One region of the Streptomyces sp. NPDC007856 genome, then DNA from elsewhere that is predicted to be linked to it. Evidence: riboswitches for the same ligand, from Rfam matches in the RefSeq annotation. Region 1 holds a riboswitch; each other region holds the start of a gene.
The links. Region 1 has a riboswitch for cyclic di-AMP ahead of ACFYOH_RS00525 (transglycosylase SLT domain-containing protein). Riboswitches for the same ligand answer to the same signal wherever they lie in the genome.
Positions count from the first base shown of each region.

Region 2: it holds a riboswitch for cyclic di-AMP, as region 1 does, so the genes downstream of both, ACFYOH_RS30345 (transglycosylase family protein) here and ACFYOH_RS00525 (transglycosylase SLT domain-containing protein) in region 1, are expected to answer to the same signal.
Region 3: it holds a riboswitch for cyclic di-AMP, as region 1 does, so the genes downstream of both, ACFYOH_RS08065 (M23 family metallopeptidase) here and ACFYOH_RS00525 (transglycosylase SLT domain-containing protein) in region 1, are expected to answer to the same signal.

Region 1 is NZ_JBIAEC010000001.1:100,713-110,134, reverse strand. Features, by position in the region: gene ACFYOH_RS00540 (ATP-binding cassette domain-containing protein) at 1-744, opposite strand, end outside; gene ACFYOH_RS00535 (outer membrane lipoprotein carrier protein LolA) at 815-2,014, opposite strand; gene ACFYOH_RS00530 (polyprenyl synthetase family protein) at 2,601-3,611, opposite strand; cyclic di-AMP (ydaO/yuaA leader) riboswitch at 4,215-4,396, shown strand; gene ACFYOH_RS00525 (transglycosylase SLT domain-containing protein) at 4,400-4,894, shown strand; gene ACFYOH_RS00520 (HAD family hydrolase) at 5,064-5,876, opposite strand; gene ACFYOH_RS00515 (NAD(P)-binding domain-containing protein) at 6,004-7,206, opposite strand; gene ACFYOH_RS00510 (ATP-grasp domain-containing protein) at 7,254-8,498, opposite strand; gene fahA (fumarylacetoacetase) at 8,803-9,422, shown strand, end outside.
Region 2 is NZ_JBIAEC010000014.1:112,639-122,060, reverse strand. Features, by position in the region: gene ACFYOH_RS30365 (helix-turn-helix domain-containing protein) at 1-297, opposite strand, end outside; gene ACFYOH_RS30360 (DUF4097 family beta strand repeat-containing protein) at 540-1,208, shown strand; gene ACFYOH_RS30355 (serine hydrolase domain-containing protein) at 1,281-2,393, shown strand; gene ACFYOH_RS30350 (transglycosylase family protein) at 2,714-3,784, shown strand; cyclic di-AMP (ydaO/yuaA leader) riboswitch at 3,967-4,139, shown strand; gene ACFYOH_RS30345 (transglycosylase family protein) at 4,144-4,824, shown strand; gene eno (phosphopyruvate hydratase) at 5,174-6,481, shown strand; gene ACFYOH_RS30335 (septum formation initiator family protein) at 6,600-7,076, shown strand; partial or broken gene ACFYOH_RS30330 (DUF501 domain-containing protein) at 7,107-7,508, shown strand; gene ACFYOH_RS30325 (exopolyphosphatase) at 7,713-8,669, shown strand; gene ACFYOH_RS30320 (NAD(P)/FAD-dependent oxidoreductase) at 9,112-9,422, shown strand, end outside.
Region 3 is NZ_JBIAEC010000003.1:19,052-28,473, forward strand. Features, by position in the region: gene ACFYOH_RS08055 (PrsW family intramembrane metalloprotease) at 1-175, shown strand, start outside; gene ACFYOH_RS08060 (aldo/keto reductase) at 282-1,226, opposite strand; gene ACFYOH_RS08065 (M23 family metallopeptidase) at 1,298-2,323, opposite strand; cyclic di-AMP (ydaO/yuaA leader) riboswitch at 2,331-2,479, opposite strand; tRNA gene ACFYOH_RS08070 (tRNA-Met) at 2,799-2,872, shown strand; gene ACFYOH_RS08075 (dihydrofolate reductase family protein) at 2,928-4,061, opposite strand; gene ACFYOH_RS08080 (MarR family winged helix-turn-helix transcriptional regulator) at 4,140-4,661, shown strand; gene ribA (GTP cyclohydrolase II) at 4,744-5,376, shown strand; gene ACFYOH_RS08090 (hypothetical protein) at 5,662-6,000, opposite strand; gene ACFYOH_RS08095 (arsenate reductase ArsC) at 5,997-6,419, opposite strand; gene ACFYOH_RS08100 (aquaporin) at 6,448-7,182, opposite strand; gene ACFYOH_RS08105 (ArsR/SmtB family transcription factor) at 7,179-7,553, opposite strand; gene arsM (arsenite methyltransferase) at 7,660-8,439, shown strand; gene ACFYOH_RS08115 (GAP family protein) at 8,707-9,384, shown strand.

The sequences.
Region 1 (9,422 bases):
GAGCCGGCCCCGCGCCATGACCGCCGCGTGGGTGCAGACCTGCTCGATCTCGTCGAGGAGGTGGGAGGAGAGGAAGACGGTCGTGCCGTCGGCAGCCAGCTCCCGGATCAGGGCGCGGATCTCGCGCATGCCCTGCGGGTCGAGACCGTTGGTGGGCTCGTCCAGGACGAGCAGCCGGCGCGGCTGGAGCAGCGCGGCGGCCAGACCCAGGCGCTGTCTCATGCCCAGCGAGTACGCCTTCGCCTTCTTGCCCGCGGCGGCCGCGAGGCCGACCCGGTCCAGGGCGGCGGCGACGCGGGCGTGCCGGGTGCGCGGGTCGGCGGTCGGGTCGGCGGCGTCGTAGCGAAGCAGGTTGTCCCGGCCGGAGAGGAAGCCGTACAGCGCGGGGCCCTCGATGAGCGCGCCGACCTGCGGGAGGATGGACCGGGCCGCCCGGGGCATCGGGCGGCCCAGCACGTGTGCCGTGCCCGCCGTGGGCTCGATCAGGCCCATCAGCATGCGGATGGTGGTGGTCTTGCCCGAGCCGTTCGGACCGAGGAAGCCGAAGACACTGCCCGCCGGGACGGTCAGGTCGAGGCCGTCGACGGCGAGCTGTCCGCCGCGGTAGCGCTTGGTGAGGCCGCGGGTGGCGATGACGCTCGCCTCCGTCGGCCCCGGAGCAGGCTTCCCCGCGGCCTCCGCCCGCCCGGGGGCACGCTTCCGCGCCTCCCCCGCCTCCCGCTCCATGGCGGACGGTCCGTCCATCGGCTCCCCCTCGATCCGCGCCTCCCTTGAGAGTGAACGTACGGTCACGGTCCGTAGTTCCCGGACGGGGTCACTTTCCCGCGTTCGCCGCCTTCACCAGGGCGTCCTTGGTCACCGCGCCGGCGTAGACCTTGCCGTCGTCGGTGATCAGGGCGTTGACCAGGCGGGTGGAGAAGACCGTGCCCTTGCCGAACTTGCCGGAGACCTTGTCGCCGAGCGAGCCGAGGAAGCCGCCGAGGTCACCGCCCCGGGAGCCGGTCGGCAGGCCGCCCTTGGCGCCGCTGTCGAAGGTGGCGATGGACGTCCAGCCCTTGCCGAGGACATCGGCGCCGTTCATACCCTTGGCGAAGTCCTCGCCGGGCTGGGGCGCGTGCTTGCGAGCCGCGGAGTCCTGCTTCTCCTCCGTCACCTTGGCGCCCTTGGGCGGGGTGAAGGCGAAGGTGGAGCCGGCCGGCCGGCCGAAGGTGACCTGGGTGAAGCCCACGTCGAGGACGGCGGCGCCGCCGCTCTTCGGCGTCAGCGTGAACTTCAGCGGCATGCCCGTCTTCGCGTCGACGGCGATGCTGATGGCGCCCACCGTGGTGCCGGACTGCCTGGGCTTGATCAGCAGCTTGTAGGCGTCGCGGCCGGCGACCCGCTCGGTGCCGTCGACCGTGACGGACGTGGTGCCGTCCACCGACTTCAGCGCCTGGTCGGCGAAGTCCTTCGGCGTGGCCGGGGTCTCGGCCTTGCGGTCCTTGCCGGAGTCGGCCGAGGTCCCGTGGTACACCTCGTTGGTCCTGCTGTTGTAGCCCCATACGTTCTTGCCGTTGTGGATGAGGCTGTACTCGGAGCCGCTCTCCAGCAGCGACAGCTTCTGCTTCTCGGGCCCGTCGGCGGCGACGCGCAACGTGTGCGTGCCGGAGACCAGCGAGGTGAACTGGGACTGCGGGTCGGCGGAGGAGCCGTCGCCGGAGCCCTTGCCGGCGCCGGGGGCCAGGTTGTTCGCCAGGCCACCGAGGTCGGGCAGGCCGAGGTCGGTGTCGATGCGCACGGTGCCGGACAGCTGCTGCACGTCCGACTTGGCGATCTTCTCGATGAGCTGCTGTGCGGTGATCCTGGGCAGGTCGGGGTCACCGGAAGCGGCGAGCGCCGGGACCAGACCGATCGTGGCCGCGGCGACCCCCACCACGGCGACCGGGACCGCGTAACGGGCCGTCCTGCGGCGTCGGGCGTGCCGCTCCTCGTCCCGAGCGGCGTCCACTGCGTCGTCGGATTCGTACGGTGCCATGTGTGCCTTACCTCCGTCGTCGGCGGCGGCTGTTCTCACGCTGGTCCATCAGAGCCGCCATTCTCACCCGAATCGGTGAGGGGTGGTGATTTCCGTGGTTTCCATCTCACCAAATCGGCCATGAAGAAGCGTCAGACCTCGGGGCCAACTCCGCATACGACTGGGGTATGACACGCGGGAGCAGGAACTCCCCCGACCCGTAGGGGTCTCACCGGAACGGGGGGGCCGTACGGGAGCGCGGGGGGCGTACGGACTCATGGGCGTACGGACTCATGGGCGTACGGATCGCAGAGCTGGAGGAGTTGCGCGACGGGCGGCCGGAGGCATGCCGAGGGCGCCGACCCAGCGGCCCGTGGAACGGCCTGAGCGCGGCGAGGGGCACGGCTGGAGACATCCCGGGGCTCGCGGGCTGAACGCGGCGAGTCGCACGGCCGGAAACGCGGAGTGACGGACAGCCGGAAGCGTGCCCCGGGCGCACGGCCTGAACGCTGCGAGGCGCACGGCCGGAATCCCGGCGCGACGGAGGACCCGCAATCGCGCCCGGGGCGTGGCCGGAGCTGTGGTGCGGTGTGTGACAGGCGTCCGGTCAGCCGGCGCGGTGGACCACCGCGTCGCACAGCTCCATCAGCGCGGCCTTGGCGTCGCACTCGCGCAGCGGCGCCAGCGCGGCCCGCGCCTCCTCCGCGTACCGCACGGTGTCCCGGCGGGCCTGCTCCAGCGCGGGGTGGGCCCGCAGCGCGACCAGCGCCTCGGCGTGTCGGGCGTCGTCGCTGAGATCGGAGTCCAGCAGCTCGCACAGGGCGATGTCCTCGGCCAGGCCGAGCCGGGCCGCCCGCTCGCGCAGCCGGAGCACGGGCAGGGTCGCGATGCCCTCGCGCAGGTCGGTGCCCGGGGTCTTGCCGGACTCTTGCGAGTCGGAGGCGATGTCCAGGACGTCGTCGGCGAGCTGGAAGGCGACCCCGAGCCGCTCGCCGTACTGGGTGAGCACGTCCACGACCGTCTCGTCGGCACCGGACATCATCGCGCCGAACCGGCACGAGACCGCCACCAGCGAGCCCGTCTTTCCGCCGAGCACGTCCAGGTAGTGCTCGACCGGGTCACGGCCGTCGGAGGGACCGGCGGTCTCCAGGATCTGGCCCGTGACCAGCCGCTCGAAGGCGAGGGCCTGCACCCGGACCGCCTCGGGGCCGAGGTCGGCGAGGATCTGGGAGGCGCGGGCGAAGAGGAAGTCGCCGGTGAGGACCGCGACGGAGTTGCCCCAGCGGGTGTTGGCGCTGTCCACGCCGCGCCGCACGGCTGCCTCGTCCATGACGTCGTCGTGGTACAGCGTGGCCAGGTGGGTCAGCTCCACGACCACGGCCGAGGGCACGATGCCCGGCGCGTAGGGATCGCCGAACTGGGCCGCGAGCATCACGAGCAGCGGCCGGAACCGCTTCCCGCCGGCTCGTACGAGGTGCTGCGCGGCCTCCGTGATGAACGGGACCTCGCTCTTGGTGGCCTCGAGCAAGCCTTCCTCGACAGCCGCCAATCCGGCCTGGACATCGGCTTCCAGAGCCTGGTCCCGCACGCTCAGCCCGAACGGCCCGACGACGGTCACGAGGGGTCTCCTGTCTGCTGGTGTCTGCTGGCGATTACACGGTTTGTCGATAGGTCGCTGCCATCACTCAAGTCAGCGTATCCGGTCCCTGTTCGATCACCGATAGCGCCCACCGGTCCAGCCTGGGCGGTACCAGATCACGACCGGTATGTTTTTGATCAAGTAATAAGAGTGGACATTTGTCGACTTAACAGGAACCCACACACTTTGTCGCGAACCGAGGGGCGAGCGGAGTAATGCCTACACCCCGGACAACGACGGGCGCCACACCGGGGGTTCCGTCACGGGTTCCGCCATGGACTCCGTCACGGCGTCCGCCGCGGGCTTCCACCGATCCACTCGAATCCATCTTGTCCGATTTGAAATACTTTGTTATTTAGTGAATTGGGTCACGGCGACCTCTGGCGCCGAACGCCCGCCGAACCCCCTTCCCCCCTTGCACCGTCCGCGAGTTGAGCGTTGGCAGCCGCAAAGGATCAAGTACCCCATATGACACAGACCAAGGTCAAATAGTGCATCGTGCGCATCAGGTACTTGTTTCGGACATGTGCTCTCGCATACGTTCCGGGCCGTCGGGCGGACGCCGAATCCTGCCGCCGCCCGTGTGACCCATCGACGAACTCATTCGTACGGCAGGAGCGGGGGACCCAGGTAAGTCGCCTGACCGGTCGGCACACGCCGCACCGGGACGGCTAGGGGTGAAGCCGTGCCTTCTCACGAAGGCGCGGCCGGGCACCTCCCCGCCCGAACCCGACAGCTCACCTCGTAGGCGACGGAGAGGACTTCCCATGCCTTCTGCCGCTCGGCACCGCCGCCCCCGCACCAACCGTCTCGCCCGCACCCTCGCCGTCGTCGGCACCGGAGCCGCCGTCCTCGCCCTGCCGCTCATCGGCGCCGCCGGCGCCTCCGCGGCCACCGGCACGACGACCACCAAGCCGGCCTCCACCACCCTCGCCGGGTACCCGAACAACCTCGACGGCTGGATCCGCCACTCCCTCGCGATCATGGCCCAGAAGGGGATCCCGGGCACCTACAACGGCATCTACCGCAACATCATGCGGGAGTCCTCCGGTAACCCGTACGCCATCAACCTCTGGGACTCCAACGCCGCCAAGGGCATCCCGTCCAAGGGGCTGCTCCAGGTGATCGACCCGACCTTCAACGCGTACCACGTGGCAGGCACCGCCCTCAATCCGTACGACCCGGTCGCCAACATCACCGCGGCCTGCAACTACGCCGCCGCCCGGTACGGGTCCATCGACAACGTGTCCAGCGCGTACTGACCGGTCCCGCCGGCCGGCACGGCATCGGCCGCCCGGTGCGCCCACACCTGACGGAGGGGCGCACCGGGCGGCCGTCGCTTCTTCCCGAGACGGTCGTGCACCAGGACGCCGACTACGGGCCGGGGACGGCTGCGTACGGACCGAGGACGGCCGCGTACTGATGTGCCGGTCAGTCGGTCGGGAACAGCCTTTCGAGGACGGCGGCGATGCCGTCGTCCTCGTTCGACAGGGTGATCTCGTCGGCCACCGCCTTCAGTTCGCCATGCGCGTTGGCCATGGCGACCCCATGTCCCGCCCAGTCGAACATCGGGATGTCGTTGGGCATGTCGCCGAACGCCAGCGCCTCCTCCGCCGCGACCCCGAGCCGCTCGGCAGCCAGCGCGAGACCGGTCGCCTTGGTCACCCCGGGCGGCTGGAGCTCCACGGTCCCCGGCCCCGACATGGTGACCGTGGCCAGCGAGCCCACCACCGCGCGCGCCGCTTCCGCCAACTCGTCGTCCGACAGGAATGCGTGGCGCAGCAGCACCTTGCTGATCGGCGCGCACCACAGGTCGTCGCGCCGGCCGACCCGCACCGCGGGCAGGGTCGGGTGCGGCATCCGGTACCCGGGCTCGATGAGCGTGAGCCCGTCGACCCCGTCCTGGTCGACGGCGGCGTACACCTGCCCCACCTCGGCCTCGATCTTGCCGAGCGCCGTCTCGGCCAGCTCCCGGTCCAGCCGGACCGACCACAGCAGGCGGCCGGTCCCGGCGTCGTACACCTGTGCGCCCTGTCCGCACACCGCGAGCCCCGTGCAGCCGAGGTGCGCCAGCAGCGGCCGCACCCGCGGGGCCGGGCGGCCCGTCACCACCAGGTGCCGGGCACCGGCCCGCGCCCCCCGCGCGAGCGCGGCGAGCGACCGGTCGGAGACGGTGTCGTCGCCGCGCAGCAGTGTTCCGTCCAAGTCGGTGGCGATCAGTGAATATGTGGGGGAGGCTGCCATGATCAGAGAATACGGATACCGAGCCCCACCGACTCACCTTGTCGCCCTGCGCACTTACGTACTGGTCCACCCCAAGTAGTGCCCGTCGGCTCCTCGTTGAGAAGGGCGACAGGGCCTGCAGGAGGTCTCAGCCGTGGGCCGCCGCCAGGTGTTTCGTCAGGCGCGGTGAGGCGAACTCCGTGCCGCAGACGAAGCGCATCACCGGTCCGTACGACGACGCCGCCGGCAGACCGGTGAAGTACAGGCCAGGAACGGACGAGACGAAGCCGGGTCCGAGCTTCGGCGTGCCGCGGCTTACCGCGAGCCGGGTGCGCAGTTCGTGCCCGAGGAAGTCCATCGCCGCGATGTCGACCCGGTAGCCGGTGGCGGCGATGACATGGTCGGCGGTGAGCCGCTCGGTGTGCCCGCCGTGGGTGCGGACGGTGAGCACGGGGCTGCTGTCCGGTGCCTCGGCGATCACGACCCGCTCCACGTCCTGCACCTGCACCGCGCTCTCGAAGCGCTCGCGCAGCCACCAGGCGCCGAGCGGACCGAGGACCCGGCGGACCAGGAAGTGGCGGGTGGCCTCGGGCAGGTAGCGGTAGGGGTGCGGGTAGTAGCTGAACGCCCACAGCGACCAGGCGCGTCCGAACGGGGACTCGGGGCGCAGCTTCGACTGCTTCCAGGGCGGCGCGCCGAAGGCGACCCGGCCGCGACCGCGCGCGACGACACGCACGCGTGCCCCCGCCTCGGCGGCGAGCGCCGCCGTCTCCAGCGCGGACTGGCCCGCACCGACCACGATGAGCTCCTTGCCGGCGAAGCGGCTCAGGTCGTGGTGCTGGGAGCTGTGCGAGACCGGGCCGGTGGGCGCCGGACCGTCGGCCGCGGCTCCGGCGAGCTCCGCCGGCAGGTGCGCCAGGCCCGACAGGCCGGTGGCGACGACGACCGCGCGCGCGGTGAACATCTCCCCCGAGTCCAGCTTCAGCTCGAAGCCGCCGCTCTTGTCGCGGTCCACGGAGACGACCCGCACCCGCTCCAGGTCGGGGACGAGCTTGTGCTGGAACCACTCGCCGTAGCCGATGAACGTCCCCACCGGGATGATGTCCTCGTCGCCCACCAGGCGGCGGATGCCGGCCGCGTCGCAGTAGTCGCCGAGGGTGTGGCCGGGCTGTGGGCAGTCGAAATTCGAGGCGGCGGGCGTCGACTTCAGGAGCATGCCCTCGGGCATGTGGTCGCGCCAGCTGACCATGGGGTCGCCGAAGACGCGGACGGGGATACCGCGCGCCCGCAGATGGGCGGCGGTGGACAGGCCGAACGGCCCGGCCCCGATGATTGCAACCGGTCGAGTCACGAAGTCCCTCCCCAGGACATGGTGCGCCACTCTCTGTGTGGCTTTGCCTACTTCGTGGAGGTGCTGCTGCCGCGGCGGTTGGTCCGCCACAGCTGATAGAGGTGCTTCGCGCCCGGGCGCACGAAGCGGGCGAGCATCGTGAGGAACGGCAGCGGGTCGTCACCCGCGAGCCAGGCCAGCTCCGTCCCGCTCGCCTTCGCCGGCGCGTGCGGCGTCGTGTAGCCGCTGCGACGGTAGGCGAGAAGGGCGGGGAGGTCGATGTTCTCCACGATGTAGCGGTGGCCGGCGCGCTGTTCCCCCTCCGGAACGGGGCGGCCGGTCAGATTCAGGTGCATCGCGCGTACGACGTCCACACCCGACTCATTCTCGAAGAGCCGGAACTGGGCGCCCATGCGCGGGTTGAAGTCGAGGAGCTTGTACTGTCCGTCGCGCCGGTCGAAGCGCAGGTCGAGGTCGATGATGCCGCTGTAGCCGATCTGTTTGATGAAACGTGCGGCGAGGTCGGTGAGTTCCGGGTTGTCGACGACGTACGCGTTCGCCGTCATGCCGGCGTGCGGCGGCCATGAGCGGACCTTGACCCCGGTGAACAGGGCGACGGGGCTCGCGTCCTGGTCGAAGCAGGCGTGCACGATCCAGTCCTCGGCCTCCTCGCGCGGCAGGTACTCCTGGAGGATCACCCCCGGCCGCTCGCCCCAGTCGCGGGCGAGCGCGAGCAAGCCCTCGCGGGTGGCGATCCGCGTGGTGCCGTTGACTGCGGGCTGCTTGCGCCGGACGAACGCCTCACGGTTCTTGGCCACCACCGGGAAGCGGGCCGTGTCGGCGAAGGCGACGATGTCCTCGTACGACTCCGGGAACGCCGACGCGGGGCTCGCGATGCCGTGCTCCACACACAGTTCGTGCAGACCCTGCTTGCTGGCGAGCCGGCGCGGCAGCGAGGGGTCCACGCGCGGGAAGAGAAAGCAACCGGCCAGATCGTCCTGGTGCTCGGCGATCAGTACGGCGGCCTCCTCGTCGGTCGGGACGAGGACGGCGGGGCGGCCGATCCGGCGGCCGATCCGCAGCAGGCCCTCGACCAGGTGGCCCTGATCCTCCGCACCGGTCGTCGGCCACACGAAGGCCTTCTTCAGATAACGGGAGGAGGCCGCGGGCGTGTACGCGTCCTCGGTGATGGCGTACATGGGCACGCCGAGCCGGCCCAGGCTGCGGATCGCGCCGACGCCGCCGTGGTGCAGCGGATAGTCGCCGAACTTGACGATCAGTCCTGGTACGTCCCGGTCCGCCTCGAACGGCACGCCGACGGTGTCTCCGGCCACGGGTCCCCCCACGTGTCCCCCCAATGGAACGGACCCACCCCGTCCGTGTCCCAAAGGACGCTAAGCCGGAATTGCCGCCTCCGACAAGGCCTATTCGGACATTGCGAACTCTTTAGACAGGGTGCGAGCAACCTATCGAAGACCCTGTGACACACATCTTTCGGACACCGTGGCGGGTGCTGCAGAGGGCTCTGCCCAAGACACGCATCGCGGCCGTAACGTGTGGCGCGACCACATGGAACGAGCGCCATGCACGGCCCGGATGAGAGTGAGGCAGCACCCCATGCCCCCCTTCGACGTCCCCGAGGGCGACCCCTTCGGCCCGCACAACCTTCCCTATGGCGTGTTCTCGCCCTCCGGCAGCACGGAACGGAGGGTCGGTGTCCGGCTCGGGGACCAGGTCCTCGACGCGGGCGCCGCGGCCGCCGCCCTCGGCTCGCCGCACCACGCGCTGCTCGCCCGGCCCACCCTCAACGCGCTGCTGGCCGCCGGCCGCCCGGCCTGGTCGGAGGTACGACGCGCCGTCACGTCCTGGGTCACGGACCCCGCGCACCGCGAGGCCGTCGAGCCGCTGTTCCACCCCCTGTCCGAGGTGACCCTGCACCTGCCCTTCGAGGTGGCGGACTACGTCGACTTCTACTCCTCGGAGAACCATGCCCGTAACGTCGGCCGGATCTTCCGTCCGGACGCCGAGGACTCCCTCACGCCCAACTGGAAGCATCTGCCGATCGGTTATCACGGCCGCTCCGGCACGGTCGTCGTCTCCGGCACGGACGTCGTACGGCCGTCCGGGCAGCGCAAGGCCCCGGCCGACCCGGCGCCCGTCTTCGGCCCGTCGATCCGGCTGGACATCGAGGCCGAGGTCGGCTTCGTCGTGGGCGTGCCGTCCGAGCTGGGCAGGCC
Region 2 (9,422 bases), on a different contig from region 1:
GACGGTGGTGAACGTCTCCTCGTACTCGCGTACGGCTTCGGCATCGCGCCCGTGGGCCTGCGGGGGCGTGTCGGTGTCCCGGGGCGCGGCCTTTCGGCGGCGGTGGGCGCGGCGTTCGGTGGCGCGGTGGGCCAGGTCGGCGCGGTAGGCGGTGGGGCCGCCGTTGCGCATGACCTCGCGTGTGATGGTCGAGGTCGGGCGGCCGAGGCGTCTGGCGATCTCCGCGTAGGCGAGGCTGTCGGCCAGTCCCAGCGCGATCTGCTGGCGTTCCTGCTGGGTGAGTCTGCCTCCCGGCATCGCGGTCTCCTTCGTGGTCCGTGGTGTCTCCACCGTAGCGTTCATTTTCAACCAAGTGCAACGAACAGGTGGGCGCTGTTGCGTTGAATCCAAGGCCATTGCAATGATTTCATGGCTTTTACCTGCAGTTATGGAGGGAGTGCGCAACGAACTCGTTGCCAGACATGCGAATGCAACGTAGCGTTTCTGTTGTCGGAAACAACGGGCCGAAGGGGCCCGCGATACAGCAGAAGGAGCGCACGATGCAGAAGTTCGACACCCCCGCCCCGGTCTCGGTCATCCTCGACGTCCCCGCCGGACACATCAGGTTCATCGCCGCCGACCGGACCGACACCACGGTCGAGGTCCTGCCCGCGGACGCCTCCAGGAGCCGCGACGTGAAGGCGGCGGAGCGGATCGAGGTCGCGTACGGCGACGGCGTCCTGCGGATCGAGGCCCCGGAGGCGAAGAACCGGATCCTCGGCAACTCCGGAGCCATCGAGCTGACCGTCCAGCTGCCCGCCGGCTCCCGCGTCGAGGGCAAGGCGGCCCTCGGCGAGTTCCGGGGCGTCGGACGGCTCGGCGACGTCACCTTCGAGGGCGCGCAGGGCACGGTCAAGCTCGACGAGACCGCGAGCGCCGACCTGACCCTCCAGTCCGGCGACATCGCGGTCGGCCGCCTGGGCGGCCCCGCACGGATCAGCACCCAGAAGGGCGACCTCCGCATCGCCGAGGCCGTGCGCGGCACGGTCACCCTGCGCACCGAGCACGGCGCGATCTCGGTCGGCGCCGCCCGCGGAGTCTCCGCCTCGCTGGACGCCGGCACCTCCTACGGCCGGATCCACAACGCGCTCAGGAACACCGACGGCGCCGCCGTTCTGGACATCCACGCGACCACCGCCTACGGCGACATCAGCGCCCACAGCCTGTAAGAGGGGCGCCCTCAGGCCAGGCGATCCCGTCCGTCCAGTTGACTTCCGCGACAGTTCCGAAGGAGCACATCCATGTCCCTCACTCTCACCGGCCAGGACCGTCCGGAGCTGCGGAAGGCCATCGAGGAGATGGTCGAGTCCGGTTTCACCGGGGTGACGATGCGCGTGCACGACGAGCGGGGCGAATGGGCCGGCGGCGCCGGGAGGTGCAAGCTGGGCGAGAGCACGAAACCGCCGGTGGACGGGCATGTCCGGATAGGCAGCAACACCAAGACCTTCACCGCGACCGTGGTGCTGCAACTGGCCGCAGAGGACACGATCGGGCTGGACGATCCGGTGGCCGACTGCCTGCCCGAGTTCGGGCTGGACCCGAGAATCACGGTGCGGATGCTGCTGCAGCACACCAGCGGGGTGTTCAACTTCACCGGCGAGTACTACGACGACGGGACGTTCGCGCCGGGCATCCCCGCCACGACCGCGGGCCGGGAGTGGGTGGACAACCGGTTCAAGACCTACCAGCCGGAAGAACTGGCGCGGTTGGCGTCCTCCAGGCCGGCGCGGTTCGAGCCGGGGACGGACTGGAGCTACTCCAACACCAACTACGTGCTGGCCGGGCTGCTGGTCGGGAAGGTGACCGGCCACTCGCTCGCCGAGGAGATGCAGCGGCGGATCCTGGGGCCGCTCGGGCTGTCGGGCACCGTGCTGCCGGGCACCGGCCCGGAGATCCCCGAGCCGCACGCCCACGCCTACTACCGCTACGAGGAGGACGGCGAGCAGAAGACGGTCGACGTCACCCGCCAGAACCCCTCCTGGATCTCCACCGGCGGAGACATGATCTCGACGACCCGGGACCTCCACACCTTCATCTCCGCCCTGATGAGCGGCAAGCTGCTGCCGGCCCCGCTGCTGGCCGAGATGTGCAAGCCGCATCCCAAGGCCGGCTACGGCCTGGGGGTGTTCGTGCAGGGCGCGGGCGACAACGGCGGCACCGTCATCGCCCACAACGGCGGCATGGCGGGCCACGCGGCGCTGATGTACAGCACGCCCGACGGCGGCAAGACCCTGACCGCCGCGCTGAACTACGTCGACGACGCCGCCCTGTCCATGGCGATGGCGTTCCAGAAGGCGACGCAAAGGCTCGTCCAGGAGGTGTTCGGAGGCGGGCAGGACGGCCAGGCTCGGTAGCAGGGGCCGAGCGGCGTGGATCCGCGGGGCCACGTACGGGCGGCGTGGATCCGCGGGGCCACATACGGGCGGCGTACTCCGGCACCGCGTCGGAGTGCGCCGTTCGTTCGTGTTCACCGGCCCCGGGGACAAAGCGGACGGGACGGGAGTGTCGGTGCCGCGCGAGGACAAGATGATAAACATTCAACTCTGTGATCTTCACGTGATCTGCGCGGCATGAACTTGTGACAAGTGATCGTCTGCCGATACGTTCACCCATCAGCGTGGCGAGAGGCACGAGTTCGCCGCGCGGGTCCCGCTGTCGCACGAAAGGCTTCCGCATGCTCTCCGGGAACGGTCGTCACCGTCGCCCCCGTCAGGCTCCGGCCCTCCTCGTCGCGGCCGGCGTGACCGGCTCCGCCATCGCCATCCCCCTGCTCGGCGCCGCCAGCGCCAACGCGGCCGACGGCACCACCTGGGACAAGGTCGCCGAGTGCGAGAGTGGCGGATCCTGGAGCGCGGACACCGGCAACGGCTACTACGGCGGTCTGCAGATCTCGCAGGACGACTGGAGCAAGTACGGCGGCACGCGGTACGCCGAGAGCGCCGACCAGGCCAGCCGCTCCCAGCAGATAGCCGTCGCCGAGAAGATCCTCGCCGACCAGGGCACCAAGCCGTGGGCCATGTGCGCGCTGACCGCCGGGCTGACCTCCCACTCCGGTTCGGTCGACGTCGACCCCGGTGTCGGCGGCTCCGGCGACAGTGGCGCTTCGGGTGACGCGTCCGGCTCGACCGGCGGCTCAGACTCGTCCGGTCTGCCGGATTCGTCCTCCTCGGACTCCGGTTCCGGTTCTGCCTCCGACTCCGCCTCGAACTCCTCCGGCTCGGACTCGACCGGCTCCCCCTCGGGCGAGAGCGCGACGCCGACCCCGAGCGGGCACACCGCCGGGACCCCGGACGCCACCGGCGGCTCCACCGGGACCAGCACCCCCAAGTCCGACAAGACTGACAAGTCCGGCTCGCCCGACGGCGGAAGTTCACAGGGAGGCGACAGCTCTCCCGCAGCCACCCCGAGCGCCGACAACCCGGACAAATACCAGCAGAGCGCCGGTTCCTGGAGCCTGGTCGACACCGGCGCGCTCAGCAGTGGCGGACGTCACCGTGGCGGGAGCGCGGACGAAAGCGTGACAAACGGTCAGAACGCCACATCTTCCGGCCGTCACGCCAGTCCTGAAACGGGCACCTACACCGTCCGCGAGGGCGACTCCCTCGCCTCCATCGCCGACTCCCTTGGCGTCGACGGCGGGTGGCGGGCGCTCTACGACGCCAACAAGATGGCCCTCGGCGCCGACCCGAACCACATCACCGCCGGTCAGACCCTGAAAGTCGGGGGCGAAAAGGGCGGCGAGTAGGGGCAGTTGACGCCCCGTTTCGCGGCTGATGTCCGTTTTGGCGAAAGTGTGGGATGAGTCTCAGAAGCCCTGATCGTCTTTGAAAATCCGACGATCGCATGTCTACGGTCAGGACCGCTCGTCACCACGAGCCCCGGCCGTCGCAACGCCGAATCCTGCCAGCGACTGCCCGGGAACAGTCGTCGCGTCAAGCGCCGTAGGCAGGAGCGGGGGACCCAAGGTAAGCGCCGGGCCCAGCGGTTGACGCTGGACCGGCTTGGGGTGAAGCCGCGCCTCGCATGAGCGAGTGCGCGGCCGGGCAACTCAACCGGCCCGAACCCGACAGCTCACCTCGCAGGCGTCGGTGAGGGGATCGATCCATGCTGTTCTCCGGCAAGGGCAAGCACCGTCGTCCGTCCAAGACCGTCCGCGCCATCACGCTCGCCGGCGTCACCGGCGCCGCTGTCGCCGCCCCGCTGATGGCGGCCGGCAACGCCTCCGCCGCCACCGCGTCCCAGTGGGACGCCGTCGCCCGGTGCGAGTCGGGCGGCAACTGGTCCATCAACACCGGCAACGGCTTCTACGGTGGCCTGCAGTTCACCAACTCCACCTGGGCCGCGTACGGCGGCACCGCCTACGCCGCGCGTGCCGACCTCGCCACCAAGGCGCAGCAGATCGCCATCGCCGAGAAGGTCCTCGCGGGCCAGGGCAAGGGCGCCTGGCCGGTCTGCGGCACGGGCCTGACCAGCGCCGCCTACAACGGTTCCGCCCCGACGGCCACCAAGTCCCGCAGCACCGCCACCCGCTCCACCGACCAGCAGGCCGCCACCCGCTCCACCACGCGGACGGCGCCGAAGGCGAGCAAGACCGTCACCACGCCGACCGGCAAGAAGGTCAAGAAGGGCGACGGCGAGTACAAGGTCGTCAAGGGTGACACCCTCAGCGCCATCGCCGAGAAGCACGGTGTGAAGGGCGGCTGGCAGAAGCTCTTCCAGCTGAACAAGGGCATCGTCCAGGACGCGAACCTCATCTACCCGGGCCAGCAGCTGCACCTGAAGTGACACCTGGCTCCGAACGGACCCGCAGTGCCCTCACATCCCCGGCCCGCACACTGAAGGCCCCGTGAGGGCCACCCCCGTCCCCACGGGCTCCCCGCCCCGGCGCGTGTTCCCCCGTACGCGCCGGGGCGGGGTCTTTCGTTTCCGCGCGCTGTTTCCCCACTCTTCAGCCGGGCCTCATCGGCAGGCCCCTTTGTTCCGTGGGTGAACAATGGGTACCGTCTGCGTGTCCCTCCTGTCCACGGGACGGTCGGTCGGTGGCCGGCGCCCCGGGGACGGTTAGGCTCTAGTCGCAAGGCACAGCCGTAAGGCAGAACGCCCCCGCACTTCCAGCGTCACATCCCAGAAGGAGATGCTCGTGCCGTCCATCGACGTCGTCGTAGCCCGGGAAATCCTGGACTCCCGAGGCAACCCCACGGTCGAGGTCGAGGTCGGCCTCGACGACGGCAGCACGGGTCGTGCCGCCGTCCCGTCCGGCGCCTCCACCGGCGCCTTCGAGGCCATCGAGCTCCGCGACGGCGACCCCAACCGCTACCAGGGCAAGGGCGTCGAGAAGGCCGTCCTCGCCGTGATCGAGCAGATCGGCCCGGAGCTGGTCGGCTACGACGCCACCGAGCAGCGCCTGATCGACCAGGCCATGTTCGACCTGGACGCCACCGACAACAAGGGCTCCCTCGGCGCCAACGCCATCCTCGGCGTCTCCCTCGCCGTCGCCCACGCTGCCTCCGAGGCGTCCGACCTCCCCCTCTTCCGCTACCTGGGCGGCCCCAACGCGCACCTGCTGCCGGTGCCGATGATGAACATCCTCAACGGCGGCTCGCACGCGGACTCCAACGTGGACATCCAGGAGTTCATGATCGCCCCGATCGGCGCGGAGTCCTTCTCCGAGGCCCTGCGCTGGGGTGCCGAGGTCTACCACACCCTCAAGTCCGTCCTGAAGTCCAAGGGCCTGTCCACCGGCCTCGGCGACGAGGGCGGCTTCGCCCCGAACCTGGGCTCCAACCGTGACGCCCTGGACCTGATCCTCGAAGCGATCAAGCAGGCCGGGTACGTCCCCGGTGAGCAGATCGCCCTCGCGCTCGACGTGGCCGCCTCCGAGTTCTACAAGGACGGCAAGTACCTCTTCGAGGGCAAGGAGCGCTCTGCCGCCGAGATGACGGAGTACTACGAGGAGCTCGTCGCGGCCTACCCGCTCGTCTCCATCGAGGACCCGCTGTTCGAGGACGACTGGGCCGGCTGGAAGGTCATCACCGACCGCCTCGGCGACAAGGTCCAGCTGGTCGGCGACGACCTGTTCGTCACCAACCCCGAGCGCCTCGCCCGCGGCATCGAGGAGGGCACCGCCAACGCCCTGCTGGTCAAGGTCAACCAGATCGGCTCGCTGACCGAGACCCTGGACGCCGTCGAGCTGGCCCAGCGCAACGGCTTCAAGTGCATGATGTCCCACCGCTCCGGCGAGACCGAGGACGTCACCATCGCCGACCTCGCCGTCGCCACCAACTGCGGCCAGATCAAGACCGGCGCCCCGGCCCGCTCCGAGCGCGTCGCCAAGTACAACCAGCTGCTGCGCATCGAGGAGATCCTCGACGACGCCGCCGTGTACGCCGGCCGCAGCGCCTTCCCGCGTTTCAAGGGGAACCACGAGATCTCCAAGGGCTGAGCCGACCCGGGCCAAGTCTTAGCCAGTCGTACGTACGTCCCCGTACCCGGTCCCGTACCGTGTCCGGGGACGTACGCACGTGTGAAGGACACCGGCAAGGGGAGGCGGGAGAAGCCAGATGGCCGTGAAGGACCGGGACCGTTTCTCCACCACGACCAGGCTGCGGCTGCTCGGCGAGCAGACGGCGGCCCGCGTGTACCGCTCCCAGAGCAGGCGCCAGGCCCGCCGCTCCCGGCTCACCGGGCGTGCGGCGCTGCTCGCGCTGGTGCTGTGTTCCCTGATCGTCGCGCTCGCGTATCCGATGCGGCAGTACGTCTCCCAGCGCGCGCAGATCTCCGACCTCCAGCAACAGCAGGAGCAGGCCAGCAAGCGGGTCGAGCAGCTGCGCGACCTCAAGGCGCGCTGGCAGGACGACTCCTACGCCGAGCAGCAGATCCGGCGCCGGCTGCACTACGTGATGCCCGGGGAGACCGGGTACGTGGTGATCGACCCGGGCGCGGCCAAGCAGTCCCGCGCCGACCTCGGGGCCGCCCGCCGGCCCTGGTACGCGAACGTCTGGGACGGCGTCGACAAGTCCGACGCCTCCGACCAGTGAACCGACAGAAAGCCTGACGAGAAAGCAGTCATGGAAACGCCCCCGCCGCCCACTGAGCGCACCGAGCCCACCGACGCCGACGTCGAGGCCTTCCAGCAGCAACTCGGCCGCCCGCCGCGGGGCCTGCGGGCCATCGCACACCGCTGCCCGTGCGGTCAGCCGGACGTCGTGGAGACGGCACCCCGGCTGCCCGACGGCACGCCCTTCCCGACGACGTACTACCTGACGTGCCCGCGCGCCGCCTCGGCGATCGGGACGCTGGAGGCGGACGGCGTCATGAAGGAGATGACGGAGCGGCTGCAGACCGACCCGGAACTGGCCGCCGCCTACCGGGCCGCGCACGAGGACTACATCCGGCGCCGGGACGAGATCGAGGTCCTGGAGGGCTTCCCCAGCGCGGGCGGCATGCCCGACCGCGTGAAGTGCCTGCACGTGCTGGTGGCGCACTCGCTGGCCGCCGGTCCGGGCGTGAACCCGCTCGGCGACGAGGCGATCTCGATGCTGCCGGAGTGGTGGCGCAAGGGGCCGTGCGTGCAGCCGCTCCAGGCTCCCGATCCGGCGGACGAGCACCCCGGTGAGGAGGGTGCCGTGTGGGACCCCGCAGAGGTCCGCAGCGGCTTCTTCGCCCACCGGCCGATGGTTCCTGAGGGCTTCTCCCGGGTCGCCGCCGTCGACTGCGGCACGAACTCCATCCGGCTGCTGGTCGCCGACGTCAACCCGGCCACCGGCGAACTGCTGGAGCTGGACCGGCGCATGACGATCGTGCGGCTCGGCCAGGACGTGGACCGCACCGGCCGGCTGGCACCGGAGGCGCTGGAGCGGACCTTCGCCGCGTGCCGGGAGTACGCCGGGGTCATCCGCGAACTCGGCGCCGCCGAGGTGCGGTTCGTCGCCACCTCCGCCTCCCGGGACGCCGAGAACCGGGACGACTTCGTACGGGGAGTCGTGGACATCCTCGGCGTCGAGCCCGAGGTGATCTCCGGCGACCAGGAGGCCGGGTTCTCCTTCACGGGGGCCACCAAGGAACTCGAGGGACGGGCCGACCTCGCCAAGCCGTACCTGGTGGTGGACATCGGCGGCGGCTCCACCGAGTTCGTCGTCGGCGACGAGCAGGTCCGGGCGGCGCGGTCCGTGGACGTCGGCTGTGTGCGGATGACCGAGCGGCACCTGGTGCACGACGGCAAGGTGAGCGACCCGCCCACCGAGGAGCAGATCGCCGCCATGAGGGCGGACATCGAGGCGGCTCTGGACCTCGCCGAGGAGACCGTCCCGCTGCGCGAGGCGCGCACGCTGGTGGGCCTCGCCGGGTCCGTCACCACCGTCTCGGCCATCGCGCAGGAACTGCCGGAGTACGACTCCGCGCGTATCCACCATTCCCGTGTCACCCGCGACCGGGTGCGCGAGATCACCGAGTGGCTGCTGCGCTCCACGCACGCCGAGCGCGCCGCGATCCCGTCCATGCATCCGGGCCGGGTCGACGTCATCGGCGCGGGCGCCCTCGTACTGCTCGCGATCATGGAGCGGACCGGCGCCGAGGAGGTCGTGGTGAGCGAGCACGACATCCTCGACGGCATCGCGTGGTCGGTGGCGTAGCTCTCTTTTGTTACCCGTGGGTAGTCATCTGCTGAGCAGGTCGGATAACGTTTGAGCGGCATGGGGGCCCTTCGGGGCCCCTTCGTCGCGACCGCTCCGGAAAAGTTCGTGAAGTTCTTCACAAGGAATTCGGCCCGGTCGGGCCGCGAAAGGGTGCCGGTTGGCCCTTCCGGGGGCCCAAAGGTCGTTTGAACATGTTCAGATGGAGGATGCGGGCGGCCGCGGAAAGGGTCGTTCCGGGGATGTCACGGCACCCTCACCGCCGCCCCGCCGACCCGGAGAGGCAGCTCACGCGGCATTGACAATGCCCCAAAGGGGGCTGCGGTTCCGCTCGCCCGCCATGACCTGAGTCACGTGGGCCGCGGAGTGTAGCACAGCCCCTGTCAGACCTTGTGAAGGGGCGCACGAGCACCCCCTCCAAGGCGGGTGGATACTCGATGGCATGAGCACCACGGAGCGTCCCAGGATCCTCGTAGTAGGCGGTGGGTACGTAGGCCTGTACGCAGCTCGGCGCATTCTCAAGAAGATGCGCTACGGAGAGGCGACCGTCACGGTCGTCGACCCCCGGTCGTACATGACCTACCAGCCCTTCCTCCCCGAAGCCGCCGCCGGCAACATCTCCCCTCGCCACGTCGTCGTCCCGCTGCGACGCGTGCTGCCGAAGGCGGAGGTCCTCACCGGTCGGGTCACCACCATCGACCAGGACCGCAAGGTCGCCACGATCGCCCCGCTGGTGGGCGAGGCGTACGAGCT
Region 3 (9,422 bases), on a different contig from region 1:
GGACGAGCTGTGGCAGCGGAGGGACGCGGCCCGGCCGGCGTTGGAGTACGCCGCGCGAGTTGCTCCGCAGGTTCGGCCGATGTACGCGGCGCCCGTGCCGGCGCCTACGGCGTATGGGCCGGGTTACGGCTATCCGGCGGTGCCCTACTCCGCTTACAACCCGTACCAGTACTAGCCGGTCGGGTGGCGGAGGGTTCGGCACCGCCGGAATCCGCCGTCGTGGCTGAGGGCCGTCGCGGCGGAAAGAGGTCAGCTGTCGGCCGGAGAAGTCACCGGAAAGGTCAGGCCGACGCCTTCGTCAGGCTCGCCACTTCCTCGTCCGTCAGCTTCAGGTCCACCACGCCCAGCAGGGCCGGGAGCTGGTCCAGTGTGCGGGCCGAGGCGATCGGGGCGGTGATCGTCGGCTGGGCCGCGAGCCAGGCGAGGGCGACCGTGGCGACGGGGGCGTCGTGGGCGGCGGCGATCTCGTCGAGCGCCGCGAGGACCTTCTGGCCGCGCTCGGACTCGGCGTACTCCTGGGCGCGGCCCGCACGGGCGCTGTCGACCTTGCTGCCGGGGCGGTACTTGCCGGTCAGGAAGCCCGCGGCGAGGGAGAAGTAGGGCACGGAGGACAGGCCCTCCTTGGCGGCCAGGTCCTGCAGCGGGCCCTCGTAGGTGTCGCGGGAGACGAGGTTGTAGTGCGGCTGGAGGGCGACATAGCGGGCCAGGCCCTCGCGGTCGGAGAAGTCGAGCGAGGCCTTCAGGCGCTCGGGGCTGATGTTGGAGGCGGCGATGTGGCGGACCTTGCCCGCCTTCACCAGCTCGTCCAGCGCGCCGATGATCTCCTCGACCGGGATCTCGGGCTTGTCGAAGTGGGTGTAGTAGAGGTCGATGTAGTCGGTGTCCAGGCGGCGCAGGGAGGCGTCGGCGGCGGCCTTGATGTTGGCGGCGGACAGCCCCTGGAACTCGGGGTGCTGGCTGACCTTGGTCGCGATGACGACGCGGTCACGGTTGCCGCGGGACTTGACCCACTTGCCGATGACCGTCTCGGACTCGCCGCCCTTGTGGCCCTCGATCCAGGCCGAGTACGAGTCGGCGGTGTCGATGAAGTTGCCCCCGGCCGCCGTGTAGGCGTCGAGGACGGCGAAGGAGGTCTCCTCGTCGGCGGTCCAGCCGAAGACGTTGCCGCCGAGGCAGAGCGGGAAGACCTCGAGGTCGGAGGAGCCGAGTGTGCGCAGAGAAGTCATGCTCTGCATCAACACCGGCGACAGATGATCGCATTCCGCCGCCGGTGCAAAGTCCCACGGACAGACGGCTGTCAGGGGGTGAGGCCCTTATCGCGCAGCCAGGGCGCCGGGTCGATGGCGGTGGCCTGGCCGTTCGGGTGGACCTCCAGGTGCAGGTGCGGGCCGGTGACGTTGCCGGTGGCGCCGACCCGGCCGATGACCTGGCCGGTGGAGACCTTCTGGCCGACGGAGACGTTGATCGAGGACTGGTGGCAGAACCACAGCTCGGTGCCGTCGTCCAGGGTGATGACGGTGCGGTAGCCGTAGGCGCCGGCCCAGCCCGCCTCAGTGACCGTTCCGCTGTGGACGGCCTTGATGAGGGTGCCGGTGGGGGCGGCGAAGTCGAGGCCGGTGTGGTAGCCGGAGGACCACATCGCGCCGGGCTGCCCGAAGGTGCCGGTGATCGTGTACGAGACGACCGGCAGCGTGTACTGCTTGGCCAGCTCGGCGAGCCGCTTGGCCTCGGCGGCCTTCTCGGCGTCGGCCTCCGCCTGCTGCTTGGCGGCGGCGGCCTTGGCGGCGGCCGCCTTCTCCGCCTTGGCGGCCGCGTCGGCGGTCTGCTGGTCGGCGGCGGCGATCGCGGCGACGGTGGCCTTGCTGGCGGCCTGGCCCTTCTGCTGCTCGGCCTGGGCCATGATCCGGTTGCGCAGGGCCTCGCCGGCGTTGCCGCTGTCGGCGCTGTCCGTGCTCACGCCCACCTTGCTGAGGCCGGTGGTGGCCTGGTGCGCGTCGGAGGAGCCGGCGCCGAAGATGTGCTCGACGGAGTCCAGGTCCGGCAGGGAGATGGAGACCGGCGGCTTGCCGGTGTTCGCGCTGGCCATGCCGCCCGCGCCGACCGCGGCCATCACGCCGACGCCGAGGACGGTGGAGCTGCGCGCGAAACCGCCGCGCTGTTTGGCGACGCGGTGCCGGCCGCGGAGCGGGGCGACGGAGTCCTCGGTGGGATTCCACTCCTCCCAGGGCCCCTCCTCGGCGCGGTAGGCGCCGTAGCCGAAGGTCTCCGGCTGGGCTTGCGGGGGCATGAACGGGGCTTCTGGGACGGGCCGGTTGGACGCCACGCGGGCGTGCTCCTTTCCTTCCTCCGCCTACCGGGTTAGCTGACGGGTTCGGAGCAGGAAGGTCTCCTACGCGCGTATACCAACTGCGGCATTCGCGCGATTCACCCCAAGGTGGTGGTTCCCCGGCTCCCTTGCGGGATTCGGCGCGTGCGCACGGAGCCGCCTCTTGTGACGGCTGGGACGACCGCGCTGCGTTATCGAACGTTAATAGACCCGACAGCCACTTTCCAAGCCGTTCGGCTTGATCATTAAGGTTTTCGGCCGTGGACTTACCGGTCAGGATCCCTGCAAATCGGGTGAGTTGACCACCGTACATGAGTGTCGGCATTTTTGACGGTGTCTCAGATGTTATGCGGAGGGCGGTCGTCCGGTCACCGTCCGTGAAGCCGATCACCGTGACCACGGGCCGGCGAGGGGGCGCGGGCGGTGTGGCGCCGAGGGGGTGAGCGTGTGGTGTACAGTAGAGACACAACGACGCGGGGTGGAGCAGCTCGGTAGCTCGCTGGGCTCATAACCCAGAGGTCGCAGGTTCAAATCCTGTCCCCGCTACTGAAGGCTCAGGGCCCGGAATCCCAAGGATTCCGGGCCCTGAGTGTGTGCGGGCTCAGCCCAGCAGATGCCGGTTCGGCGCCTTGGCGAGTTCCTCCAGCTCGGGCAGTGCGACGACCTCCCCACCCCCCTTGACCAGCACCCCCGTACCGTCGGCTCCCGCTACGAATGTGTCGGGCTCCTGCCACGCCGTGACCACCCGCCGTACCCCCGCCCGAAGGATCAGCTCGGCACAGGGCGCGGGCCGCGAGGCGCGCCGGGCACACGGCTCCAGGCTGCTGTACACCGTGGCACCGGCCAGCCGGGGATCCGCCGGGTCGACCTTCGCCAGGGCGGCCTCCTCCGCATGGACCACGGGATCCTCGCCCTCCCGGGAGTGGCCGCGAGCCAGCTCCGTACCGTCGGCTGCGACCACCACCGCGCCGACGCTGAACGCCGTCTCCGAGGGCGGGCACAGCGCGGCGAGTTCACAGGCGGTGCGCAGCCAGTGCCGGTCGGCGGCGGTGGCGGCCGGCCCGGTGCCGGGGGCGGTGGGCTCGTAGCGCATGAGGACCACGTCCTCGATCCGGCGGGTCTCGGTCAGGCGCAGCCGGCCGGCCTGGTAGCCGCCGGGGCCGAACAGGCGGGGCGCGGCCGGGTCGCCGACGAACAGCGGCGCGAGGACGAGCTGGAGCTCGTCGGCGAGACCCAGCTGCAGCAGTTGGGTGTGCACCGTGCCGCCGCCCTCGACCATGAGCCGTCCGACTCCGCGCACGTCGTGCAGGTGGGACAGCAGGGCCCGCCAGTCGAGGCCAGGGCCGAGCGGGACGACGTCGGCGGTGTCGCCGACGCGGCGGACCGCCCGCTCGGCGCCCTGGTCGGTCGTGTAGACGAGCTTGTCGCCGCCGGTGTGCCAGAAGTTGGCGTCGGGGTCGAGGTCGCCGGTGGCGGTGACGGTCACCTTGAGCGGGTACTCCGGCTTGCCCGCCCGGACGCGGGCGGCGCGGCGCTCGGCGGAGTTGACCAGCAGCCGCGGGTTGTCGGCGCGGATCGTGCCGGCGCCGATCAGGATGGCGTCGACGGAGGCCCGTACCGCGTCGACCCGGTCGAAGTCGGCCGGGCTGGACAGCAGGAGCCGGTCGGGGCTGGTGTCGTCGAGGTAGCCGTCGAGGGAGACGGCGGCGGACAGCAGCACGTACGGGTACGTCATCGGCGCGGTCTCCTGCGAGGCGAGGTTCGGTTCAAGGTCGATCTTGGTTCAAGTTTGAAACAAACTTACACTGGCGGCATGACGACCCGCTGGCTCACCCCCGAGGAGCAGCGCGCCTGGCGCGCCTATCTCGCCGCGACGCACCTCCTGGAGGACGCGATCGACCGACAGCTCCAGCAGGACGCCGGCATGCCGCATCTGTTCTACTCCGTGCTGGCCAACCTGTCCGACGCGCCCGACCGGCGGCTGCGGATGACCGACCTCGCCGAGTCGCTGAAGATCACGCGCAGTCGGCTGACCTATGCGGTGACCCGCCTCGAGCGGGACGGGCTGGTGCGCCGGGACGACTGCCGCTGGGACAAACGCAGCAGCATCGCCGTGCTGACGGACGAGGGGATGGCCGCCTTGGAGCGTACGGCACCGGGCCACGTCGAGACCGTGCGCGCCGTCCTGTTCGACCGGCTCACGCCGGAACAGGTGGGGCAGCTGGAGGAGATCTGCACCGGGATCGCGGGCGGCCTGCAGGGCGACGGCGCCGAGTGCGGAGCGGAGGACGTGCCCTGGCGGCGGCGTTCCTCGTGTTCCTCCTCCGACGATTGATTGCTTTAAGTTTGAAGCATGAGGTAGGGTCCCCCGAGTACGCTGCTTCAAATATGAAGCAACAGCCTCCGGAGGGACCCGCATGCCCGACACCCCCGCCGCCACGCCGCGCGCCCGCGTCCGGGTTCCGCTGCGCTTCCACGACGGCTACAGCGTCGACGCCGAACTCGTCACCTTCCACGGCCTGGCCGACGGCCAGGAGCACGTCGCCGTGGTCCTCGGCGACCCCGCCCCCGGCACCGTCCCGCTGGTGCGCCTGCACTCCGAGTGCCTGACCGGCGACGTCTTCGGCTCCGCCCGCTGCGACTGCGGACCCCAGCTGCGCGAGGCGGTCGAGCGCATCGCCGACCGCGGCGGCGTCCTGCTCTACCTCCGGCAGGAGGGCCGCGGCATCGGTCTCTACAACAAGCTCGACGCGTACGCCCTCCAGGACCAGGGCCTCGACACCTACGAGGCGAACGCCGCGCTCGGCCTGCCGGAGGACGCCCGCGACTACACGGCCGCCGCGCAGATGCTCGCCGCCCTCGGCATCGGGGAGCTGGACCTGCTGTCCAACAATCCCGACAAGGCCGAGCAGTTGCGCGCGCTGGGCGTCGTGGTCCGGGACCGGGTGCCGACCGGCGTCTTCACCACGGCCCACAACGTCCGCTACCTGCGCGCGAAGGTCGTCCACACCCGCCACACCCTGCCCCTGGCGGACCTCAACGCGGGCTGACCTCGGCGGGCAGTGGGCGATGGGCGGATCTGTTCCACCCGCTCGGCTGCCCCCATCATCTGACCTGCGGGTTGCGTTCCGACGCGGTACGACGGCCGGAACAGATCTGCCGATCATCGCCTGCGCCGGGAGGGCCGCCAGGGACAGGAGGGTCGCCGCGACGGCGTAGCCGCCTGATCAGGGGCGGAGTGGCGGCGTTCCTGCGGGCCTATGGGGCGGGAGACACGGGGCTGGTGGTGGCCTGAGGCGGTGAGGGCGGGTCGGTGAACCGAGGCGTCGTAGGCCTCAGTCCCACCAGTTGAACATCAGCTCGCCCAGCGTCTGCGGGCGCCAGTGGCGGACCGCCTTCAGCTCGGCCTCCGGCAGCGCGCTCGGATCGACCCGCTCGATGGGCGCGTCCGGCTCCGCGGGCTCCAGCAGCCGGAACCCGGCATCGGCCGACGGCCCCGCCCAAGGCGGGGGAGGGACGAACTCCCGTACCGGAGAGCCGGGTTCGAGTGCGGCGCTGCTGAAGGCGATGACGGGCAGATGACGGTGGACCAGTACGACCGTGCCCGCGATGTCCACCGCGTCGAAGGAGGCGCAGAGGCCGACGTCCAGCCTGGTGGTGGACGGCCGGCTCATGCCGCCGGAACACCCAGCTCGGCCAGCAGGCCGCGCACCCGCTGCTCGATCTCGTCCCGGATCGGCCGCACGCCGTCCACACCCTGGCCCGCCGGATCTTCGAGCCGCCAGTCCAGGTACCGCTTGCCCGGGAAGACGGGGCAGGCGTCCCCGCAGCCCATCGTGATCACCACGTCGGAGGACCGTACCGCCTCGACAGTGAGGATCTTCGGTGTTTCGGCGGAGATGTCGACGCCGACCTCTCTCATGGCCTCCACCACCGCCGGATTGACCGCGTCGGCGGGTGCGGAACCTGCCGAGCGGACCTCCACGGCATCACCGGCGAGGTGGGTGAGGAAGGCGGCGCCCATCTGGGAACGGCCGGCGTTGTGGACGCACACGAACAGCACGGAGGGGCGCGGGGTGGCGGCGGTGGTCATCGCAGGTGTCCTTGCGGGCGGAGGGCGGTCAGGAGGAAGTGAGTTCGGGCTCGCCGTGCGGCACGACGACGTCGTCCGCCACGCGGGCGGGACGTCCGTACACGACCGCCACGGCAGCCAGTCCCAGTGCTGCGCCGAGCACTTGTGCCGTGATGAACGGGGCGACGGAGGTGGGGGCGATCCCGGCGAAGGTGTCGGTGAAGGCGCGGCCGACGGTGACGGCGGGATTCGCGAAGGAGGTGGAGGAGGTGAACCAGTAGGCGGCACCGATGTAGCAGGCCACGGCCGGCGGGGCCAGGGAGGCGCGGCCGACGCGCTCCAGGCCGGACACGAGCAGGATCAGCCCGCCCGTGGCGACGACCTCCCCCAGCCACAGATGGCCGGCGGACCGGTCGTGGGTGGAGAACTTCACCAGCGGTTCGCCGAACATGGCGTCGGCCAGCACCGCACCACCGATCGCCCCGGCAACCTGCGCGGGGACGTACGCGGCGACCTCCCGCAGGCTCGGCCCGGCGCCGGTGCGGCGGCCGGTGGACCAGGCGGCCAGGGTGACGACGGGGTTGAAGTGCGCGCCGGAGACGGGCCCGAGCAGCGTGATCAGCACGCCCAGGCCGAAGACGGTGGCCAGCGAGTTGGCCAGCAGTCGCACGCCGACGTCGTGGGAGAGCCCGGTCGCCTGGATGCCGGAGCCTACGACCACGGCCACCAGCAGCCCGGTCCCCACCGCCTCGGCCGCGACACGACGGCCGAGGGACGCGGTCACGCCGTCACCCCGGAGGTCCGCGGCGTCAGGAACCCGGCGAGCTGGTCCAGGGCGCCGGGCAGCGCCCAGTAGTACACCCACGTCCCCCTGCGCTCGCAGTCGACGAGACCGGCCTGGCGGAGCAGCTTGAGGTGGTGGGAGATCGTCGGCTGGGACAGGTCGAAGGCCGGCGTCATCTCGCACACGCAGACCTCCCCGCCCTCCCGCGAGGCGATCATGGACAGCAGGCGCAGGCGCACCGGGTCGCCGAGCGCCTTGAAGACCTTCGCCAGCTCGGCGGCGCGTTCGTCGTCCAGCGGCGCGGCGGCGAGGCCCTGGCAGCAGACGGCGGCACCCTCCTGGCCGATCACCTCAAGCTCTTGTTTCGACATGCCTCTATGTTGACGTTTCTCGATGCAAGGCGCAAGGTTGCATCAATGAACGTCAATACAGGCCGTTCCCGCCACCATGCGTGCCCCGTCACCCTGGAGTGAACCGATGAGCGAGCAGCCCACCGACCTGCGCGAAACCGTCCGCCGGCGGTACGCCGCAGCAGCCATGCACGTCACCGAGGGCGGCATCGCCTGCTGCGGGTCCGAACCGGTCGAGGCCGACGAGAACTTCGGCTCCGCCCGCTACGCCACCGACGAGCGCGACGCCCTGCCCGCCGAAGCGGTCGCCGCCTCCCTCGGCTGCGGCAACCCCACCGCCGTCGCCGAACTCCGCGAGGGCGAACGCGTGCTGGACCTCGGCTCCGGAGGCGGCATCGACGTCCTGTTGTCCGCCCGCCGGGTGGGGCCGACGGGGAAGGCGTACGGCCTGGACATGACCGAGGAGATGCTCGCCCTGGCCCGCGCCAACGCGGCGAGGGCGGGTGCGACGAACGTGGAGTTCCTCAAGGGCACCATCGAGGCGATCCCGCTGCCCGCGAACACCGTCGACGTGGTCATCTCCAACTGCGTGATCAACCTGTCCGTCGACAAGCCCGCCGTCTTCGCCGAGACCTTCCGGGTCCTGCGGCCCGGCGGCCGGATCGGCGTCTTCGACGTCGTCGCCGACGACGCGCTCACGCCCGAACAGCGCGCGCGGCGTGGCGACCACGTCGGCTGCATCGCCGGCGCGCTGTCCTTCGCCGAGTACCGCGCCGGCCTGGAGGCCGCCGGGTTCACGGACATCGAGATCGCCCCGGCCCACTCCGTCGCGGACGGCATGCACTCCGCCCTCGTCCGCGCGACCAAGCCCGCCACCCCCGTCAGGTCGGAACACCGCCGCCGCTGAACGCCCGGGCCCAGGTCGGCCGTCGGCCGGCCTCGGCCATCCCCGTATCCCTTGGCGTGCGCGTCGCGGACCGCCTGCCCGACACCCTCGGCGGAAGCGGCCCCACTCCCTGCCAGGCACGCACGGACAGACTGCGAACGCCGCCGCGGGAATCCCGCCTTCGGCCGTCGACTCGTTCGGCGCATGCAGCGCGCACGGAGAGCTGCGCCAGGCAACGATGGACACGCCCGTCGCCATCCGTCCGCCCCGCACTCAACGGAGGCCGCCTTGGGACACGCTGTCGGTGATGTGCTGGGCCTGGCAGCCGGTGTCGCCGTCAGTCCCCTGCCCATCGTGGCGATCATCCTCATCCTGGCGACGCCCCGCGGTCACCTCAACGGCCCGCTCTTCGCCCTCGGCTGGGTCCTGGGCCTCGCCGTCCTGGGAGCGATCATGCTCGCCGTGGGCGGCTCGGGCAGTGCCTCCACCCACAAGCACCCGGCCACCTGGGTAGGGGCCCTGAAACTCGCCCTCGGGCTGCTCCTGGTTCTGTTCGGCGCCCGATTGTGGCGTCGGCGCCCCGCCGACCCCGCCCAGGCGCAGTTGCCGAAGTGGATGGCCGCGATCGACCGGTTCACCCCGCTGAAGATCCTCGGACTCGGGCTCGCGCTGTCGGCGGCCAACGCCAAGAACGCCCCTTTGACCATCGCCGCCGGTGCCTCGATCAGCTCGGCCGGAATCCCCCTCCCGCAACAGATCGGCGCCCTCGCCGTCTTCGTGCTCATTGCCTCGGTCGGCGTACTCGCACCGCTCGCCGTCTACCTGCTCATGGGCGAACGGGCGAAAAGCGTGCTCGGCAACTGGCGGGACTGGGCCACCCGCCACAACGTCGCCGTCATGGCGGTCCTGTTCTTCGTCCTCGGCCTCAAACTGCTCGGCGACGGCATCGGCATCGTCGCCTCCTGACCGTGTGGGACGGGTTCGCGGGCGAGTCGGCAGGAGCG